Regions from separate parts of the Gordonia sp. UBA7860 genome, predicted to be linked through region 1. Evidence: predicted binding sites of a transcription regulator. Region 1 holds the regulator's gene; the other holds the start of a gene.
What was found. The regulator LexA, encoded in region 1, represses DNA repair genes until DNA is damaged. The targets are predictions, from matches to a motif close to CGAACANNTGTTCG.
Positions count from the first base shown of each region.

Region 1 (7,470 bases):
AGAAACGCGCGCTACGAGCTCTTGACCGACTCGGTTGACACCGGACGCGGTGGAGTCGTCGCTGAGTCGACGGCGGGCGGGGTGTCGAGGTCGTCTGCGCCTTCGTGGGAACCGGTGAGGTTGCCCTGGAGGTCGTCGATCTCGCGTTGAAAGTCTTCGAGCGAATCGAACGAGCGATAGACCGAGGCGAAACGTAGATATGCCACCTCGTCGAGGTCGCGCAGCGGGCCGAGAATGGCCAGACCGACCTCGTTGCTGGGGATCTCAGCCGAACCCGACGACCTGACAGCGTCTTCGACCTGCTGAGCCAACTGTGCGAGATCGTCTTCGTTCACGTGACGTCCCTGGCATGCGCGGCGCACCCCGCGCATCACCTTTTCTCTGCTGAACGGCTCGGTCACTCCGTTTCGCTTCACGACTGCCAAAACAGCACTCTCGACCGTGGAGAAACGTCGCCCACATTCGCTGCACGCGCGACGTCGGCGGATTGCCTGCCCCTCATCGGCGACACGCGAATCGACGACCTTGGTGTCTTCGTTCTTGCAAAACGGGCAGCGCATGTAGTCCTCGTGCGAATCTCGGGACGCAGCGGCTCCGTCGGTCTGGCGTGGTCCGATCGTCTGACGACCGGCGGAAGCGAAACCGCAGCGGTGACCGTGTCGGTTTCCGACTGGACCCTGTGACATCGAGAATACCGCCAGCGCTCAGCGGTACGCGGGTGTGACAAGCGGTTGGCCAACGCGCAGCCCGCTCGACGGCAGATCGTTGAGGTCGATGATCTCGTCGATGACGGTTTGACGCGGCATATCGGGCGCGACCCGCGCCGCGATCGAGCTCAGCGATTCGCCGGAACGCACATGGACCACCTGCGTAGAGGTCGAAGCCGGCATATTCGCCCGCTGGTAGTCGGCACCGATGGTCCCGACCACCCACACGGTCAGTGCCAAACCGATTCCCGCGAGCACCGCCAATATCGCAGCCCGTCGTCGACGGGCCGCCACCAGCTCGCCGACGCCACCGGCGCATCGCGTGCCTGCGGGACGCGTAGAGGTGCCGTGATCGAACGTGATCCGATGTCGACGCTGCGGCGAGACGTCTGCGCCGGCTGCCCGTCGGACCTCACTTGTTCGAACACGTCCCGCCACACGCAGCTCTTCGCTACGGACGGCATTCGACGGCGCGCGTCCACTGACCACCGTGGCGCGGTGAACCCGGGAACGAGGCGTTTGTGCAGGTCGAGGGGGTGCAGATCGGGCGGTCGGCGGTGTTGCCACGGATGCACTCGACGTGCTGGGAACCGAGCGGGTCACCGGGTTTGTCATCAGGCTGGTCATCGCTACCTCCAATGGTCGATCAAGCGTTCGATGAACTGATGTTCGAGTTCTACCAGAGGGGTCCGACAAAGTCCTGCGACACGTCGAACAAATGTTTGATGTTGTCCGTGGCCTCCGCTACTGTCGGCGCCAGACGATGGAAGAAAGACGCACCCACCCCGCTTCACAACAGCAGCCAGTTCACAACAGCAGCCGCTTCAAGATCAGGAAGGACGGAACCGATGACAGAGAAGTCACGACGCAGCCCGTCGTCGCCCAAGGGCAACGGTCGCAGCGTCGAAGGAAAGAAGAGCGAAGGCGGCGAGGAGGCACCGATCCATCCGGCCGTCGCCGAGGCCACACTCACCGGTCGCCAGCGTGACGTCCTCGATGTGATCCGAAAGTCGGTACGCGAGCGTGGATATCCGCCGAGCATTCGAGAGATCGGCGACGCCGTCGGCCTCACGTCCACCTCATCGGTCGCTCACCAGTTGCGCACCCTCGAGCGCAAGGGCCTGCTGAAACGGGACGCCAACCGTCCGCGAGCGGTCAACGTCTCCGAGGCTCCCGACGCACCGCACTCCGATGCCATCAACGGAGATCTCCCGACGCCCACGTTCGTTCCGGTACTCGGCCGTATCGCGGCGGGCGGTCCGATTCTCGCGGAGGAGGCGGTCGAAGACGTCTTCCCGCTCCCGCGTGAGCTCGTCGGTGAGGGCTCGTTGTTCCTGCTCCGCGTCGTCGGCGAATCGATGATCGACGCCGCGATCTGCGACGGCGACTGGGTCGTCGTACGTCAGCAGAACGTCGCCGACAACGGCGACATCGTCGCAGCGATGATCGACGGCGAGGCGACGGTGAAGACCTTCAAACGCAAAGACGGCCACGTCTGGCTGATGCCGCACAACCCGCTCTTCGATCCGATCCCCGGAGACGACGCCGCCATCCTCGGCAAGGTCGTGACGGTCATGCGTCGGGTGTGATGCACTGAACCTGGCCCCGCAGGTCACTGACCAGCGGGGCCTGTATCAGTGGTCGAGTTTTTCGGCAGCGGCACGTCGGGCGAGTGCCGGACTCGAGGTGGCAAGCGCGGCAGCTGCCGCGGTCCGGCACTGCTCCATGGTTACCGTCGACAGCTTCGCCCCGACTGCTGCTGTCGCGGCCGGAGCCGCCGACAGCGAGGTGACTCCCAGTCCGACGAGCACACACGCGAGCGACGGGTCGGCCGCGGCCTCACCACAGACGCCGACGGGCTTGCCCTGCTGGGCGCCGGCCGTCGCGACCTGAGAGATGAGTGCGAGCACCGCGGGTTGCCACGGGTCGGTCAGTTCGGCGAGTTCTGCCGACATCCGGTCGGCCGCCATCGTGTACTGCGTGAGGTCGTTGGTTCCGATCGACACGAAGTCGACCTCAGCCAGAATCGCCGGCGCCAGGATCGCCGCAGCCGGGATCTCGATCATCACTCCAGCCGTCAGACCACGCTGACGGACGAGATCGGCGAACTGTGCGGCCTCCGCGGCCGTGGCGATCATCGGTGCCATGACCCACGGCGTCGTACCGGATTCTTCTGCCGCGCGCGCGATCGCGTCGAGCTGAGTTCGCACGATTTCGGGGTGGTCATCGCCGATTCGGTTACCGCGTACGCCGAGTGCGGGGTTCGCCTCGTCCGGGTGCTCGATGAAGGCCAGCGGCTTGTCCGAACCGGCGTCGAGCGTTCTGATGACGACTTTCTGGCCCGCGAACGCTTCGAACACGTCGCGGTACAGACGCGTCTGTTCGTCGACATCGGGTTCATCTGCCCTGTCGAGAAATGCCAACTCGGTGCGGAACAGCCCGATCCCCTCGACCGGCGCATCGGCAGCGCGACGCGCCGACGCACCATCGGCGACATTCGCCAGGATGGCGACGTCGGTGCCGTCGGCAGTTCGGCCAGGACCACGCCACGCAGCGACAAGCGCTGCCTCCGCAACGCTGCGCTCGACGAGTTCGCGTGCCTCGGACTCCTCCGGCTCAACGGTGATCGACCCCGCACCGCCGTCGAGCAAAACCATTGTGCCGCTGGTGATCTCACTCAATCGCGCCACGGCGACCACGCACGGGATGCCCAATTGTCGCGCGATGATGGCGGTATGACTGGTCGGTCCGCCGAGACGCGTTGCCAGCCCGACGATCACCGCGGGATCGAGCCCGGCGGTATCCGCCGGAGCGAGGTCGTCCGCGAAGAGGATCGACGGTTGGCTCGGCGTCGGAATTCCCGGCTCCGGCCGACCGAGCAACTCGGCGACCACCCGGTCACGAACGTCGTTGAGGTCGGTGATCCGCTCTGCCATCAACCCGCCGAGTTTGGCGAACATCTCGGAGAACTGCGCCGTTGCGGCGACCGCGGCGGCAGGTGCCGGCACCCCCTTCGCGACACGGGACTTTGCCGCACCGATCCATCCCCGATCCTCGGCCAACCCGGCGGTCGCGGCGAGAACCTCGGCCGCAGCTCCCGACGCGTGCGATGCGCGATCACGCAGTCTGCCCGCGACGACTGCCGCGGCGGCGACGAGGCGTTCCGACTCCGCGTCGCGCTCGTCGTCGGCGATGACGCGATCGGTGCCGAGTGACGTCTCGTCGTACTCGACGCGCTTACCCGGCCACAACACCGGCCCGTAGGCAAACCCCGCGACGACGGGTGTTCCTGTCAACCCTCCCTGACCGTTCATGGTGACCCGATTCTCCGTTACCAGGTGATTCTCCATTGCGTCTGCTGCCTTCCGGGTCGATCGGCCGGGTGCGGTGATCTGTGAGGAATACCCGGCGTCGTGAATTTCTGTGATCAAAGTTACTCGCAACGCTTGACTTGTCAACACATACGGGCGTAAACACAGATATATCAACATTGAATCCCACACAGAACCAATCACGCGGTGATCCACAAAACACAGATCCACCAGCAGCCAGATCCACAGAACACAGACCCACAGATGGTTCGCCGAAAGGTTGGCCACACCACAGATCGGAGACGACAGGTGTACGCCGAAGAGCGACAGCGAGCAATAGCCGATCAGGTGCGCGCGCACGGTCGCGCATCCGTGACCGCTCTCGCCGACAGGTTCGACGTGACGAGCGAAACCGTGCGCCGCGACCTCGCGGTGCTCGAGCGCAGCGGTAGCGTGCAGCGCGTCCACGGCGGAGCCGTCAAGGCCGGGACGGTCGAGGTGGTCAACGAGCTCGGACTCGCCCAACGCGAGTCCTCGCAGACCGCAGAGAAGGCAGCGATCGCCCGAGCTGCGATCCGGTTTCTGCCCTCGGACGGTGGATCGGTCATCTTCGATGCCGGAACCACCACCTACCAGGCCGCCAAGCTGCTGCCCGCCGATCGCAGGCTCACGGTGATCTCGACGAGTCTCCAACTCGGGCAGGCCCTCACCGCACACGAACGGGCCACCCTGCTCATGGTCGGTGGTCGGGTCCGTGGGCTCACGCAGGCCGCAGTCGGAGCCGAGACCGTCGCAGCGCTCGGAAAGATGCGGGCATCTGTTGCCTTCCTCGGCACCAACGGGATCAGTGAGGGCCACGGCCTGTCCACCCCCGACGCCGAGGAGGCCTCGGTCAAGTCGGCCATCGTGGCTGCCGCGCAGCGCGTCGTGGTGCTGGCCGACTCGTCGAAGATGGGCCGCGAGGACTTCAGCTCGTTCGCTCCGCTCGACGAGGTGGACGTCCTGATCACCGACGACGGAATCGACCCCGAGTTCTCGGCGGCGCTCTCGGCACACGGCATCGAGGTCGTGATCGCATGATCCTCACAGTCACAGCCAACCCGAGTCTCGACCGCACCCTGGAGATCGCAGGACCGTTGATGCGGGGCGAGGTGCAACGCAGTACCTCCACCCGGGTCGAGCCGGGCGGCAAGGGCGTCAACGTGTCCCGCGTCGTCGCGGAAGCCGGCATCCCCACCGTCGCGGTACTGCCCGCCCACGCCGACGACCCGTTGCTCACGGCGCTCGACGCCGTCGCACTGCCGTACCGCACGGTCGACATCGACGGTCAGATCCGAACCAACATCACGGTGGCCGAGAACGACGGGACGACCACGAAGATCAATGCGCCCGGTCACACCCTCACGCCTTCCGAACTCGACGAACTGACAGCGCTCGTACTCCGGGGCGCCGAGGACGCGTCGTGGGTGGCACTGTGTGGCTCGCTTCCGCCGGGAGTTCCCGACAACTGGTATCGCCGCATCTCCGACCGCCTCGTCGACAGCGGACGCCGCGTGGCGATCGACACGTCGGGCGCACCCCTGGGCGCGGCGATGTCGGGGCCCGTCGACCTGATCAAACCCAACGACGAAGAACTCGCCGAGGTCAGTGGCATCGACCCTGCCGAACTGACCGCTGCCATCGCCTCGCGCGACTACCTGCCGGTCGTGGCGGCATCGCGCACGCTGATCGCCACCACGCAGGGAGCGGTACTCGCGACCCTCGGTGCGGCGGGTGCGGTACTCACGACGGCTGAGGGTAGTTGGCTGGCCACTCCGCCGCCGATCGTGCCGCGCAGCACCGTCGGAGCAGGTGATGCGTCGCTGGCCGGATACCTCATCGCGTACACGGCAGGCGCCTCCGAACCCGATCGTCTGCGCACTGCAGTCGCCTACGGCTCGGCGGCCGCCGGACTGGCAGGGACGCAGCCACCCCTTCCGGCACAGGTCGACGTCGACTCGGTCGATGTCGTCGAACTCTCAGGAGCCGCCCCGATCACGTGACCCCACAGCCTCCAGTTCCTGTACGCGAATCGCCACCAAGCTCACCGACCACAACCGGAACACTCGCTCTCCGGATTACACAGAAATCGAAGGAAGACCCATGTCCGACAACATCATCACCGCAGCGACGGTGCATCTCGATGTCGATGCAGGCAGTGATCCCGCCGCCGTCATCACCTATCTCGCCGAGAATCTCGGCGAGGCGGGGCGAACGACCGATCCGTCCGAACTGAGCCGCGCCGCACTGGCCCGCGAGGCGAAGTCGGCAACCGGTCTGCCCGGTGGGATCGCGATTCCTCACGCACGCGCCGCGTCGGTCACCACCGCCAGCCTTGCCTTTGCGCGGCTGTCGAACAAGGTCGACTTCGGCGCACCCGACGGCCCGGCCGACCTGGTGTTCCTCATCGCGGCACCCGAAGGCGCTGCCGCCGACCACATGAAGCTGCTGAGCTCGCTCGCGCGAGCACTCGTGCGTCCCGACTTCGTCGCCGCCCTCCGCGAGGCGCCGAGCGACGAACGCGTCGTCGAACTCGTGGATGAAGCCATCAACCCTGCCCCGGCAGGCTCTCCGTCGACAACCGCCACGCCTGCGGCTGGCGCAGCCACCACTGCCGCGGTCCCGGCAGCAGGCACGAAGACCGCGGAAACCGCGAAGACACTGGGGGGTTCCGATTCGCAGAAGCGCCCCTCGATCGTCGCGATCACCGCATGCCCGACCGGGATCGCACACACCTACATGGCCGCCGACGCACTGAAGTACGCCGCGGAGCGTGCGGGTGTCGACTTCCATGTCGAGCCGCAGGGCTCGTCGGGCACCACGCCGTTCACCCCCGACGTCATCGCAGGCGCCGACGCCGTCATCTTCGCCACCGACGTCGGTGTGAAAGGCAAGAGTCGCTTCAGCGGAAAGCCGGTCATCGAGTCCGGGGTCAAGCGCGCCATCAACGAACCCGACAAGATGATTGCCGAAGCCGTAGAGGCCTCGCGCAATCCGCATGCCGCACGCGTCGACGGATCGGCGGACGACGGTGCCGCTGCAGCGGAGGAATCGGGGTCGAGCCTGTCGTTCGGCAAGAAGATCCAGCAGGCACTCATGACCGGTGTCAGCTACATGATCCCGTTCGTCGCGGCAGGCGGACTGCTGATCGCGTTGGGCTTCCTGCTCGCCGGATACCAGATCGCCAACAAGACACTCGATTCATCCAAGACGCTGTCCGACGGCGCCTACATCGCACTGAACAACAGCCTCTGGGATCTACCCGCGGGCGGTCTCGGCCAGTACCTCGGCGGTGTCAGTTTCGCGATCGGCGCGCTCGCCATGAGCATGCTGGTACCTGTCCTTGCGGGTTACATCTCGTTCGCGATAGCCGACCGTCCCGGTATCGCACCCGGTTTCGTCGCAGGCCTGGT
Region 1 covers NZ_DLSO01000165.1:658-8,127, forward strand. The annotation lists partial or broken gene B3T59_RS20295 (DUF3418 domain-containing protein) at 1-38, shown strand, start outside; gene nrdR (transcriptional regulator NrdR) at 12-560, opposite strand; gene B3T59_RS20305 (LysM peptidoglycan-binding domain-containing protein) at 705-1,145, opposite strand; gene lexA (transcriptional repressor LexA) at 1,556-2,296, shown strand; gene ptsP (phosphoenolpyruvate--protein phosphotransferase) at 2,342-4,057, opposite strand; gene B3T59_RS20320 (DeoR/GlpR family DNA-binding transcription regulator) at 4,328-5,098, shown strand; gene B3T59_RS20325 (1-phosphofructokinase family hexose kinase) at 5,095-6,060, shown strand; gene B3T59_RS20330 (PTS fructose transporter subunit IIABC) at 6,161-7,470, shown strand, end outside.

Region 2 (7,470 bases), on a different contig from region 1:
AGGGCAGTACGGTGCCCTCCTTGAGGAAGGAGAGCTGGCTGCGCGTGTTGTCTTCGGTGCTCGTCGCCGCCGCTGCGGCACCCATGATGGCGGGGCTCGTACGTGCCGCGCGTCCATCAGGGGTGTAAGCGCCGTCGATCGCGATGTCGGAAAGGTTCAGAAAACGGTAGGCGTAGGACAGCCCGCCGGTCAGCGAGCGCGCCGCGGCGAATGCTCGTTCGCCGGCCTTGAACTGTCGCTGTCCGATGATCGTGCAGTTGGCGCGGTGATCCTCGGTCGGCCCGGACGGATGTAGTTTGCGCACAGCGAGATTCGGAGTCATGTCGCCTGCGTTGGTCTGCGGGAACGATGCGACGACGTCGGGGTTGCTCTGCTCGGCGAGGTACGACGCGTAGCCCTTGTTGTCGATCGAGATCAACGTATTGGCGTCGGTCAACGACGTGCCGTGTGTGGCGAACCAGGTGATCTCGCCGATGACGTTGCCGCCCTGACGAAGTCGCAGCGAAGTGACCTGCGGATCGATGTGCTCGGGGAAGTGTCGACGATCGGGAGTCGGATTGTTGACGAACGCCTGCAGCGATCGGTTGGCGCTGGCGTCGTGTAGCTCGGAATGCCCGAGTTCGAGTGTGCCCGGCGCGAGCGAGTGGTGGGCAGCCACGATTGCGTCGACGAGGCCAGCCACCTCAGCGCGGTAGGAGTTCTCCCGATGACCCAACGCTGCAAGCGTATACGCGTAGTCCCAGGCGGTTCCGCCGCACGTGTTGTGGTTGTGAGTGGCGTTGAGATTGACGTTGTCCTCGGTGTAGAGGTTGCCGAATCGTTGGCGCAGTTCGTCCATCACGCCTACGCGGTGGGACTCGAACAGGCAGGCCAGATCGGCGTTGACGAACACTATGCGCTTGCCCGACGCGGCGTCGGCGATGATGTAGGCGCGCGCCCACACGCGTTGCAGCAGACCGGTGGCGACCTGGCTGAGGTCGGAGTAGCCCATCATTCCCTGGCCTGCGATGGCGCCGGTGAGATCGCCCTTGCCCGCCCCCACGAGATAGCCCGACGACGGTGCGGCCGTTGCTGTTCCGGCTCCGAGTGAGCCTGTCACGGCGATCCCGACCACGCCTGCTCCGACAGCCGCCGCGGAGGCGCCGAGGAATCCGCGGCGGCTCACTTCGCTCGGTGCGGCGTCGTCGTGTGAAGTGTGGTGCGGCGTTCCGCGGGATGCGTTGGTGCTCATCTCGACCCCCTGGTGAAATGTGGACGTTCGACTGCATGGACGATGGATGCGTTGTGGATTAGTGGCTGTTGTCGATGAGTGGAGACGTGGATGCGTTGTGAATGAGTGCTAAGTGTTGTGAATGGGTGCGGAGTGGTGTGGGCGAATGGGAAATGCTGTTGGCCAATGGGAAATGCTGTGGGCCAACGGGTATGGCGGCGGCGCCGGGCGATCTATCGCACGCTGCGTACCAGCAGAACCGACACGCCGCCCAGTATTCCGAAAACTGCTGACGCGGCGAACAATCCACTGAAACCGCCGGTTACCTCGACGATTGCGGCGCCGACCAGAGGTCCGAGTGCCTGCGGGACGGCCATCGCGATGTTCATGATTCCCAGGTCCTGACCGTTGTGCTCGGCGTCGGGGAGAACCTGTGTTGCCAGCGCTTGGTCGACACCGAGGAACGCGCCGAAACCAGCGCCGAGCAGTGCGGCCGCGACCATCGTCATCGGGAGGTCGGCGACGACTGCGATGCAGACAGCCGCGGCACCCTGCGACACGCCTGCGGCGAGGACGAACGGCTTTCGTCTCCCGACAATGTCGCTCAGCTTGCCCGACACCAGCGCACTGATGACGACGAACACCATGTAGACCGCTGTCACCAGCAGGATGTCGTTGTCGGCGTCGGTGGAGTGGATGCCGAACTTCAGAAAGAAGAAGAGCAGCGAAGTACCAAGGGCGTTACCAAGATTCACCAACACGCGGCCGAGTAGCGTCCACCCGAAATCGGGGTGCTCGCGTGGCGAGACCCACAGCTCGGATACGACGGCGCGGAAACTGATCCTGCCTTTGTCATGACGCGGGATGGGCGGATCGTCGAGGTACATCACGAACGGTGCGACGCAGGCGATCAGTACGACCGCGAAAAGCGCGTACGACGGGAGGAAGCCGAGCCCGAACGCCGACACCAGCGCGATACCGATGATCACGCCGATCGCCTGCGGGGCCGACACCCAACTCGATACGACGCCGCGTTGGAAGACGGGAACCTGGTCGCTGATCAGAGCGGTCAGGGCCGCCGACACGGCGCTGAAGCCGGTCAGCGCCGCGCACCACCCGACGGTTATCGCAATGATGTTGTCGGAGAAGCCAAGTCCGATGAGCCCCGCTGCGAACAACGCGGTGCCGCCGATGATCCACGGTCGACGTCGTCCGTAGCGGCTCGTCGTGCGATCTGATAGGGAACCCGTGAGTGGGAATGCGACGAGCGCGAACACCGCGGAGATACCCGATACCACACCGAATGTGAGAACGCTTCGCTGCCAATTGCTTTCGTCGACGTTGGTGCCGATATCGAGCCAGTCGTTGATCTGGTTGGGAAGAGTGAGCTGGAATGGCGCGAGTTGCGCGAGCCAGATGCCGAGCCAGGAGAGTCCGAAGAGGCCGACCCACTTCGACGATACGCGTTGCCACGGGGTCGTCGGACTGTGGTGGGCGTCGTGATCGAGAGTCACCGTGCGTCGGTCTCCGGTGCTGTGGGTGCTTCCGGTGCTTCCGGTGCTGCATGTGTGTCCGGTTCCGACTGTGCTTCCGGTGCCGCCGCGGAGCCCGCTGTCGGTGCGGCGAGCGTGACGATCGCGGTGGCGAGTACGTCGATATTGCGGCGCGCAGCCTCGGTGTCGCGGTCGGTCAGCCACGACAGCGTCAGGCCGTCGATCGCGGAGGTCACCAGATGGGCGACCTGCGTCAGCGGTAGCTCCCACGTGATCGACATGCGGTCGGCCAGGTAGCTCAGTGCGTCGGCGACGGCGCTGCGGTATGTCTGCCACTGCTTGTTGACGGCTGCGCGATCGTGGCGGATCGCGTGTGTCGCCACCTCGAGGAGCGCGAGCTCACGCGCTGGGTCCTCTTCGAGCATGCGCAGGTAGCCGAGCATGGCTTCGCTGAGCACCTCGTGGAGGCTCGCGTCGTCGGCGACCATGTCGGCAGACAACACCGCGGTGAGGCGCTCCTGCTCGGTGATGTGCGTGATGACCTCGGTGATCAGCGCATCGCGGGACGAGAAGATGTAGAAGAGCGCGCCCTGAGGCATTCCTGCCTCGCCGACGATCGCCCTGGTCGTCGCAGCGGCAAGCCCATCTCGTGCGATGACGCGGACTGCGGCATCGACCAGCGCTTGCCGCCGGTCCTCGAAAGTCATTCGGCGCAACGAATCCCCCTGGTCATCTGTCGGTGCGAGTTGACCATACGATCAACTGTCGACAAATGTGCGGGATTCGCTCGAAATCCGCAACAGGAGCGCGGCGATTTAACCGCGCCGCAATCGGCGCCGCCGTCAGACGGGTTCGAGTTCGCCGACGGTGATCAGGCTGCCGTCGTGCAGCATGCGCACGATCTCGTCGGCGACGTCCTCCGGGTAGGTGTAGTCGTCGATGCGTCGCGGGTCTGCCGGCGGTGGAGTTGGGGATTCTGGTACCGCGACTGGCGGCGTCAGCTCGGCTCGCCATCGCTCGAGTTTCTCGTCGATGATCGCGTCGAGATCGTGGATGTTGTTGGTGCGCAGTGTGTTTTCTTTGTCCGGAAACGCCGGGTCGGGGTTTGATCGCCAACCGTATCTCCCGCGATCGGGGCCGTCGGGGATCTTCTCTGTGGTGAACTGCCCGGGGCCGTCGCCGACCGCGCGGTTGTGGGGTCCGCAGGCCGGTGCGAGCTCGTCGATGTCGGTGCGTCCGCCCTTTGCCCAATCCTGTTCGGCGTGATGGATTTCGGAGTGACTGAAGGGGCGGGGGCAGTCGGGCATGGAGCATCCGCCGTACTGCGCGAACAGCATGAACCGCTGCGAGTCGTTCGCGAGGCGGTTGGCTGTGCCGAAGTAGAGAGGCGCGCCGGTGTGCTCGGAGAACACGGCCAGGTGCATGACCGATTGTGCGGCCAACCGGATCAAGTCGGGCATCGGGATGTCGGCGCCGGTAGTGGTCTGTCCGAAGCCCGCGTACTCACGGAGCTGCGTGTCGGAGATGCGTACGACGAGGTGTGGCGGAAGTCCGCGATGACTGGCGCCGAGCAGTCCGCCGTCGAGGACTGCCCTGAGAATTGCGGAGAGCGCGTCGTGGTTGCGCTGCGACTGGGTGCGAGTGTCGCGGGCCGCTGCCTCCTTGAGCGCGTCCGCATCGGCGAACTCGTTGCTGCCGGTGGGAGAGGCCTCGTCGTCAGGATTGTTCATTCCGGGTGCCGCCCACGCTGCGAGTGCTGTATCGAGCATCGCGCGGGTCGTGGGATCGAGGGTGCCGAGAATTCGTGACATCGACTGTGTGTCTTGATTATCGATGGTGAGGCGGCGCTGACGCTTGCGGTCGTTGTCGTCGGTGATCGTGCCGTCCGGGTCGAGGTAGGCGAGCAGACGATTGCCTGCGGCGAGAATCTGGCGCGGCGCGAGATTCTGTGCGAACCCGGCAACTTCGGCTTCGGCGCGGGTCAGCTGTTCCGCATCGATGCCCTGCGGGAGCTTGTTCAGAACAGTGAGTGCTGCGGTGAGGTGATCGGCACCGAGTGCGCCGCTGCGCAAGGCGTCGGCGAGCAGAGGGTAGGTAGGGGGCATCGTGTCGCCGGTGATCGTGAAGGTCTCTTCGAGGGCCAGGATCTGCCCTCTGCGCTTGGTTGCGTCGTGTAGGCGCAGCGGGCCCATCATGAAGTCGGACAACGAGTGTTTGCCGACAGCACGATAGGCCGCACGATTGGACACATCCATGATTCGACTGTTGCCGATCGAGATCATTCTGCGCACCGCGCGCTCGTGCTCGATCGCCGTGGCCGCCACCTCGGCTTCCGTTGCGCCACTGGTATCGACGACGTCGAGCTGGTCGAGCAATGCATGCAATTGTTCATACAGCGCAACAGGATTCGACGCATCATCGTCGCCCGTTGGTTGCCCCTCGTGGATGTCTGAAGTCTCGTTCCCCATGCCGCCCGTCTCCGGTATCGAACTTATGTTCTACATCCAACCTACCCGTCAAATCGGACATGTCAAGGAGAATCTGTCTGGCTGTTGAGCACACTTCCCGGGCCGGCTCGTCGACGCCATCCTTGACGCGGGGCCTTCCCGCCGCGAGGGTGGAGCGCATGGTCACAGTCGACGACACCGCAGCCGCCCGCGCCAGGTTGGCGTACGAAACTCTCGAGCCGTTCCACGTCCTCGCCTACTTCAACCCGGGACTCACTGCGGCACAGGACGATCTGGGCCTCGACGCGCACGCCTTCTATGTCGGAGCACGCGGCGCGCCGCTGGGCGACTGCGCAGCCCCGGTCGTTGTCTCGTCGTTCTACAACTTCGCGCCCGAGCTGATCACCAACGCATGGGAGTCGGCGCGCAAGGCCGGTCTCGACAAGGTTGCCGCGCGTCGAGAGCAGATGCTCGACGCACAGTTCCGCGACATACTGGGCGAGCGGGTCGTCGAACCTGAAATGGCTTCTCTCGCTGAGCGTTACCACGACATCGCGTCGAGCCTCCCGACGGGAGGCAGGTCGCTTGCCGCGGCGTGGGCGGCGCTGACGCCACCGGATTCTCCCCACCTCGCACTCTGGCACACGCTATCGGTGCTGCGAGAGTGGCGGGGAGACAACCACATTGCGGTCCTCGTCCAGAACGGTCTCGACGGAATCGACGCTGCGACCTTCCACGAGGCAGGGCTGCCCGACCCGACGATTCGACGTCGAGCATTGGGTCGACGACTTGCTCAGCTGACCCGCGGCTGGTCGGACGAGGCGTGGGAGGCTTCGGTCGACAGGCTCGTCGAGCGTGGGCTCGCCACCAGAGTCGACGACGGTCACGAGTTGACCCCGGCCGGTCTCGATCTCTACCGCGCGATCGAAGCCGAGACGGACGCCATCACCGGATCGGCATGGGCGAGTGAGGATGTAAACAAACTACTCGAGCGTTCCCGGCCGTATGTGAAGGCCGTGATCGACGCGGGCGTGCTTCCGGGGACCAAGAAGAAGTAGTACCCCGCAGGCGCTGTGTCCGGTTAGTGCGATAGGCCTGACGCGAGCGGTTGTGCCCAAACGCCCCCGCCGACGAGCGGGGCGGAGTAGACGTTGGGCATGGACGATCTCGAGCAAGTGAAGGCGCTCAAGTACCGCTACCTGCGGGCACTCGACACCAAGGACTGGGATACATTCGCCGCGACGCTCACCGAGGACGTCACCGGCGACTATGGCGAGAAGCTGTCCTTCGGTGACAGAGATGAACTAGTCGGATACATGCGCGGCTCCGTCGGACCGGGTGTCATCACCGAGCATCGCGTCGATCATCCCGAGATCGTCGTCGACGGCGATTCCGCGACCGGTCGGTGGTACCTGCAGGATCGCGTCATCGTGCCGGAGTTCTCCTTCATGATGATCGGAGCGGCGTTCTATGCGGATACCTACCGCCGAACCGACGACGGCTGGCGTATCTGCGCGACCGGCTACGACCGGACGTACGAGGCGACGATCGATCTGAAGGACATACCGAGCTTTTCCGTCACAGTTGGCCAGGCGATCACCCTCGCCGCCTCGTCGTGAGTTCGAGGACCGGTGATGTCACGCCTCTTCGCGGATAGGGCCGACGCCGGCCGAGCATTGGCCGGCCGTATCAGCGAGACCGGCGGGATCGTACCGAGTTCGTCTGCAGAGCAACCACTTCCGCTGATCGTCGGCCTCGCGCGGGGTGGTGTGCCCGTCGGTCGTGAGGTCGCCGAGGCATTCAACCTGCCGCTCGAGGTGCTGGTTGTGCGCAAACTCGGCGCTCCCGGACAGCCGGAGTACGCGATGGGTGCGCTGGCGGCGGGGCAGGTGTTCGTGGCCGACGACGTGCCGCGGCGACTAGGGGTGTCAGATCGGCAATTGCACGAGATCGTGCTGCGTGAAGACGCGCTGCGCGTCGAGCGAGAGACGAGATATCGCCAAGAACGGCAACCGTATTCGTTCGACGGAAGGTTTGTCGTCCTGGTTGACGACGGGATCGCGACGGGTGCCACGATGGCGGTTGCCGCGCGTGCCGTTCGGGTGGCGGGCGCCGCCGGCGTCATGATCGCCGTGCCGACTGCTCCGCGAGACGCTCTGCGCAGATTCGCAGGCGATCCCGACATCGACCGGGTGGTGGCCGTCGATGTTCCCGAACCCTTTCGTGCCGTGGGCCTTTCGTACGGCGAGTTCGGCCAGGTCGCCGACGATGACGTGGTGAGCTGTCTTCGTGACAGATGATGCGGGACCGCAGCTAGGGA
Region 2 covers NZ_DLSO01000010.1:19,101-26,570, reverse strand. The annotation lists gene B3T59_RS01385 (neutral/alkaline ceramidase) at 1-1,231, opposite strand, end outside; gene B3T59_RS01380 (MFS transporter) at 1,444-2,724, opposite strand; gene B3T59_RS01375 (TetR/AcrR family transcriptional regulator) at 2,721-3,410, opposite strand; gene B3T59_RS01370 (DUF222 domain-containing protein) at 3,546-5,171, opposite strand; gene B3T59_RS01365 (SCO6745 family protein) at 5,330-6,208, shown strand; gene B3T59_RS01360 (nuclear transport factor 2 family protein) at 6,308-6,769, shown strand; gene B3T59_RS01355 (phosphoribosyltransferase) at 6,785-7,450, shown strand.
Region 2: a site for LexA is predicted at 5,190-5,203, ahead of B3T59_RS01370 (DUF222 domain-containing protein). Genes of this name have one in related genera too.